Linked DNA regions of Cecembia calidifontis. The protein of the gene in region 1 interacts with the protein of each later gene in a pairwise test. Links are inferred from orthologs where the notes say so. Each region holds a gene or a part of one and is shown on either strand. Other genes may lie near its edges.

Region 1 (3,320 bases):
TCATCGTCCTCAATTTCAACAGCTTTTTCTATGAGTTTTTCAATGTTCCTTCCGTAGTGTTTGAATTTCACCTCTCCCTTTGGATAGCCCACGATCTTTGGTTTCTTAAAAAGTAAATCTTCCTCTGGCTTTGGGTAAGGGCCATCTACATCTAGCGCAAATCCAGACATGATGTGTATGTCATCCCATATTTTCTGGTCGTTTTCAGACTTCATTTGGGGATTAAGCTGCTTGACCAGTTCCACAAGAGTAAAGGCACTTTGGGTGCGCTTATCCCGGTCCTCAATACCGGCAATATGAATTGCCAGCCTTTGGATATTTTTTCCGTATTCTTTCAAAATGACGGAATGCTTGTTTGTTTCTGTATTTTCCATAAGGTGATGCATTAAGCGGATATTCCAATTATAAAAATCATTCCTGATCCGCTCTTTAATCTATGATCCGAAGCTTTGCAAAGCTAAGTAATAAAACCTTTTCTCCAAAGTTATCAAATTGTATGGTAGCTTTCTTATTTATTCCCTCAATTTCTATCTTCAAAACTTTCCCATAACCGAATTTTGGATGTTCTACCAGCATCCCTTCTTTTAGGCTATTGGTGTTGGAAGGTTTGAAATCAGGGCTAGGGCTGTGTATTTTGGCTGTGGTCATTGGCCGGACCTCCGGTTTCTTGATACCGATAAAGCCTGACCTTCCTTCACTGGATTCATTTCTAAGGGCTCCTGACAAGGCGGTGGTCATCCTTTTATTGACCCTGATGCAGGCCGGATCCACTTCTTCCAAGAACCTGCTCGGCTCACAGTTGAGCAGTCTTCCAAAACGATAACGAGTCAGGGCATAAGTTAAGTATAATTTTTCCATGGCCCGGGTAGTGGCCACGTAGAATAGCCTGCGTTCTTCTTCCAGGTCCTCTCTGCTCTGCATCATCATTTGGGAAGGGAAGAGGTCTTCTTCCATTCCCACGACAAATACCTGCTTAAATTCCAATCCCTTAGAAGAGTGGATAGTCATTAAGGTTACGGCATCTGTGGTGTCTTTATCCCTGTCATTGTCTGTCAGTAGGGCTATTTCCTGCAGGAAGGCCCCAAGACTTTTGTCTTCATTCTCCGGATTGTCCACATATTCTTTGATGGCATTGAGCAATTCCTGCACGTTTTCATAGCGGTTGAGACCTTCTATGGTCTTATCTTCATACAATTCCCTGAGCAAACCGGATTGTTTGGCAATGGAATTAGCTGCTTCATAGGCATCTTTTCGCTCCATTTCTATGCCAAAGCTTTTGATCATAGTAGCAAAATCATCCACTGCATTGGCTGCCCTCCCTCCCAAGAAGCTATTGGCATTAATGATCACTTCCCACAAGGGTATATCATGCTCATAAGCCGCCACCAGGATTTTTTCTACCGTACTGTCCCCAATCCCTCTTTTTGGGTAGTTGATAATTCTCTTGAATGCTTCTTCGTCCTCTTTATTGACCACAAAGCGCATATAGGCCATCAGGTCTTTGATTTCTTTCCTTTGATAAAATGAAAGGCCTCCTACAATTTTGTAGGTAATGTTCATCTTCCTTAAGGCTTCTTCTATTGCCCTGGACTGGGAGTTGGTCCGGTAGAGGACAGCAAAATCACTGTTGTCGAGCTTCTTGTTGTTTTTTTCTTCGAAGATGGTGGTGGCGACCAATCTGCCCTCTTCATTGTCTGAACTTGCCTTGATGAGTTCGATCGGTTCTCCGTGATGGTTCTGTGTCCAGACTTCTTTTTTGAGCTGGGCCTTGTTTTTGGCGATGATGCTATTGGCAGCCTGTACGATGTTTTTGGTGGAGCGGTAATTCTGTTCCAGTTTGACAACAAACAAATCCGGGTAATCCTTTTCAAAATTGAGGATATTCTGGATGTCTGCTCCACGGAAGGCATAGATACTCTGGGCATCATCTCCCACCACACAGATGTTTTGGTGTACAGCTGCCAGTTTTTTGGTAATCAGGTACTGGGAGACGTTGGTGTCTTGAAACTCGTCCACCATGACATATTTGAAACGCTGCTGGTACTTGTTCAGCACATCCAAATGGTCCCGGAAGAGTACATTCGTATTGAAAAGCAGGTCGTCAAAGTCCATAGCGCCTGCCTTGAAAAGCCTCTTTTGGTAGTTCCTGTAAATTTCTCCCATCCGTGGCTTCATGGCAGCCTCATCATCGGCTTTGATGAAAGGGTCATTGATGTAGTTTTCCCAGGAAATCAGGCGGTTTTTCGCTCCTGAAATTCTGGATAGGACAGTGCTTGGCTTGTACACTTTGTCGTCCAGCTTCATTTCCTTGATAATGGTCCGGATCAGGGACTTGCTGTCATCGGTATCATAGATGGAAAAATTGGAAGGATACCCGATTTTATCCGCTTCAACTCTTAAAATTTTGGCAAATATGGAGTGGAAAGTACCCATCCAGGTATTGCGTGCTTCCAGACCGATAAGCTTTTCTATCCTATGCTTCATTTCACTGGCAGCCTTATTGGTAAAGGTCAGTGAAAGGATGTTGAAAGGATCTACTCCCTTAGCATGTATCAAATGGGCAATTCTGTAAGTCAGAACCCTTGTTTTGCCTGAGCCGGCACCTGCGATGATCATAACAGGGCCTTCAGTATGTTCAACAGCTTCTCTTTGGGGGGGATTGAGTCCTTTTAAGTAATCCATGCTTCTTTTTTCCAACAGGTTTCAAATTTAAGGATTTTGGAATGGAAGCGATAAGTTGTACGATTAAAATTAGAAGAGGAGTTTTGGTATTAGCAAAAAGTGGTCAAACAGTAATCAGATTTTGAATTAAGGATTAGTTAGTTTAATTTATCAAATGTTCTTTATTTCAGCAATTGGTATTCAATCATGCCCTATTTTACCCTCATTATGAAAAAATCAAGATTTATAGTATTATTGGTGGCATTAGGCTGCAATATACCTCATGAAGACTCAAGACTTGTTTTCACGGAAAAACAACTTCCAACTCCAATTCAACTTAAGGGAGAGAAGCTTGATTTTGGTTTGGAATTTGCGCTTAATCCAAAAGAAATCCTTTTAAAAGATCAGAATTTGATCGTAGCGGAAGGGAAAAGTCTTCAAAATGAAAAGGTTCATTTATTGGATCTTCGTGGTCAGAAATACAGAAGAAGTGTAGGAAAAGATGGCCTTGGGCCTGGAGAGATTACTATTGGATATCCACTTCTTGATAGCGGAGAACCTGATATTTTTTGGGTGTATGATACTCAGCAATTTAAATTTTCTGCCTTTTCCATAAAAGATACATCATCATTGGCCATCAGGCAGTTTAAGGGTCTGGA
Region 2 (3,246 bases), 180 kb from region 1 along the record:
CTCAAACTCGAATTCCGCCTTTTAAAATCCCCACCTCACCCTTCCGAAATCGGAATTTTGAAATCCCACTTCAAAACGGCCCTTCAAATCCGGGTTGACCTACAACCATCCCTTTGTTATCAAGGCCTTTCAGGCCTAATCCGACATCAGACATCCGACTTTTGCCTTTTTACTTGGCTCTTCCCATCCCCCTAAACCCTCCACTTAAAACTCTTCTCATCAATCTCCCGCATGGTACACAAAACCCCATTCAAATGATCGTATTCATGTTGGATCAATTCAGAAATCGCCCCTTCCACTTTCCAGCTTTGTTTCTCCCAGTTTTCATCCAGGTATTCCAATGTCAGGGACTGATGCCTCTTCACTTTGACAAATAGATTGGGAAAACTCATACAGTCATCCCACAATTCAAACATCTCCTCGCTGGCATGGACGATTGCAGGGTTAATGATGATATAAGGTTTATCCAGGTTGAGATAAAAAAGCCGCTTCATAATTCCCAATTGAGGGGCAGCAATCCCCCTCCCAAACCCATACCGCTTTCGGATATCTTCCATGGCCTCATGCAGGTCCTTCACCCAATCCGTTACCAAGGGAAGTTCTTCCTTATTGACCAGCTCGCAGGTTTCATACAACCTTGGATCACCGAGTTTGAGGATGTCTTCTACTGTTTTCATCACCACAATTTATAAAAAAAACCAGGGCCTTTGAAGCACCTGGTTCTGTCATAGAAATTTCTTTCAAATTTAAATTTCTTATACTCAAGAATGGACCCGATAGTTCCCTTGTCTTATCCTAGAAATACTTGACACTTTTTTTGTTTTGACATGATAATTCAACCCTTTTAGGGTTGGGATTCCCGAACACTAATATCCTCCATTACCACCGGGTTTCACTCGGAGAAAATACCACTTTGTGGGTTCAATCACTTCGTTATTTTCTATCTCCGCAATCCGTCTTCTAAATTTCGAAATTATTTTTGTCTTCCTTCTTGTGTCTTATATCTCAAATCTTAGATATGCAAAGCCCTATTATCCGTAGCCGCCAAACAAGCTTCTTTGAAAGCTTCTGTGTAAGTTGGGTGGGCATGGGACATCCTGGCGATATCTTCAGCAGAAGCCCTGTATTCCATGGCTACGACCGCCTCTGCGATCATGTCGGCAGTTCTTGGTCCGATCATGTGTACACCTAAGATTTCGTCTGTTTCGGCATCAGCCAAAACTTTTACCAAACCATCGGTATCCATGGAAGCTCTTGCTCTTCCTGAAGCCATGAACGGGAACTTACCAACTTTGTATTTCATACCCTTTTCCTTCAATTGCTCCTCGGTGTAACCCACTGAAGCTACCTCAGGCCAGGTGTAAACAACCCCGGGGATCAATAGGTAATTGATATGTGGTTTTTGTCCGGCGATGCTTTCTGCTACAAAAACCCCTTCTTCCTCTGCCTTATGCGCCAACATGGCACCTTTAACCACATCTCCGATGGCATAAATATTAGGCACATTGGTTCTAAGGTGATCGTCCACTTCCACCTGACCCCTTTCATTCAGTTTTACTCCTGCAGTTTCCGCATTCAGGCCATCAGTATAAGGTCTTCTACCGATGGAAACAAGGACATAATCACCCTTGATTTCCACGATTTCACCCTTGCCGTTATCTGCTCTGACAATTACCTCTTTTCCTTTATTCTCAACAGCCGTCACTTTATGTTTGAGGTAAAAATCAAAGCCCAGTTTCTTCAATGATTTCTGAAGCTCCTTGCCCATGGTCCTATCCATGGAAGGAATGATGGCATCCATAAATTCAACAACAGAGACTTTGGCACCCAATCTTCCATACACAGAGCCCAATTCCATACCAATCACGCCACCACCGATAACAATCAGGTGTTTGGGGATTTCCTTCATCTTCAAAGCTTCTGTGGAAGTGATAACCCTTTCCTTGTCAATTTTGATGAATGGAAGTGAAGCCGGCTTGGAGCCTGTGGCGATGATGATGTTTTTACCCTGAATGGTCTCAGAAGAACCATCCTCTTTGGTCACTTTTACGGTATTCTTGTCCACAAAGGAACCGAAACCATGGTGCACATCAATTTTGTTTTTCTTCATCAAAAACTGGATACCGTCCACATTTTGCTTAACCACATCTTCTTTGCGGGCGATCATCTGCTTGAGATCCACTTTCAGGCCACTCAGGTTGATGCCATGGGTTTTGAAAGTATGGGCAGCATTGTGGTAATGCTCTGAAGAATCGAGCAATGCCTTGGAAGGAATACACCCTACGTTGAGACAAGTACCCCCCAAGGTAGGATATTTTTCAATGATGGCGGTTTTCATCCCAAGCTGTGCCGCTCTGATAGCAGCAACATACCCTCCTGGTCCTGAACCGATTACTATTAGGTCGTACATATTTAAGACTTTGTACCAAGTACCAAGTACGATGTACCAAGTACGCGGTGATTAGTGAATATTTAAACTTTTTTTAAGTTTAACGATCATGTTTTGAAGATGCTCCAATTCACTCTCAAGATGTTGGAAATCTTGATCGTTAATATAATCCAACCTATTAGAAATAAAAATTTGAGTATCTAGTTCAAAGGAAGAGCCTAAGGCTATTCCCAAGAAATTGTCAAATTCTTTCTTTCCATTTCTTCCTGCCCCTTCAGCAATATTTGAAGGAATAGAAACTGCGGATTTGTTCATTTGAGAAATCAACCCATACTTTTCTTCTGCAGGTAGTTTCTCAGTTATCCTGTAAACTTCAACAGCGAGATCAATGGCCTTTTGCCATACATGTAATTCTTTGTATCGGTGCATATTTGTTGGATTTAAGGTGAACTTTTAGCCTAAATCTAACTGCAAAGAAAAGAACTATACAAATTATAAACGGATAAATAACCGATTAATAACCACTGAGCATTTTCTTGTACTACGCTCTGCTACATGGTACTTTGTACTTGGTACATGGTACACTTTGACTCTCGCTTCTTGCTTCTTGTTTCTTGTGTCTTATCTCTTGTGTCTTGTTTCTAGAATCTAGCTTCTCGCCTCTCTTTAAACTCCAAACAACAACCTCGTAGGATCTTCCAAGAGCTGTTTTACCCTTACCAGGAAGCTTACTGACTCCCTACCATCGATGATTCTGTGATCATAAGAAAGGGCAAGGTACATCATCGGACGGATAACCACCTGTCCGTTTTCAGCTACCGGTCTTTCTACGATGTTATGCATACCCAAGATAGCAG

Evidence for each region.
Region 2: the proteins of BC751_RS01390 (region 1) and lpdA interact in binary tests that used the Escherichia coli proteins (3 or more experiments, as listed by UniProt). The link is inferred for Cecembia calidifontis from one-to-one orthologs.

The regions. Positions count from the first base shown.
Region 1 is NZ_SGXG01000001.1:314,264-317,583, reverse strand. What follows is about bases 57-3,044. They hold BC751_RS01390 (ATP-dependent helicase), read right to left. Parts: upstream 2,683-3,044; coding sequence 430-2,682; downstream 57-429. Other genes in these bases: BC751_RS01385 (BF3164 family lipoprotein), read left to right, coding at 2,890-3,044; BC751_RS01395 (DUF4290 domain-containing protein), read right to left, coding at 57-374. Outside these bases: more of BC751_RS01395, read right to left, coding at 1-56; more of BC751_RS01385, read left to right, coding at 3,045-3,320. UniProt on the Escherichia coli protein: A helicase with DNA-dependent ATPase activity. Unwinds DNA duplexes with 3'-5' polarity. Translocates on single-stranded DNA with 3'-5' polarity. Initiates unwinding more efficiently from a nicked substrate than double-stranded DNA.
Region 2 is NZ_SGXG01000001.1:494,326-497,571, forward strand. The notes cover bases 212-3,125. They hold lpdA (dihydrolipoyl dehydrogenase), read right to left. Parts: upstream 2,411-3,125; coding sequence 1,013-2,410; downstream 212-1,012. Other genes in these bases: BC751_RS02195 (peptide deformylase), read right to left, coding at 212-677; BC751_RS02205 (four helix bundle protein), read right to left, coding at 2,462-2,818; odhB (2-oxoglutarate dehydrogenase complex dihydrolipoyllysine-residue succinyltransferase), read right to left, coding at 3,056-3,125. Also shown: more of BC751_RS02195, read right to left, coding at 192-211; more of odhB, read right to left, coding at 3,126-3,246. UniProt on the Escherichia coli protein: Lipoamide dehydrogenase is a component of the glycine cleavage system as well as of the alpha-ketoacid dehydrogenase complexes.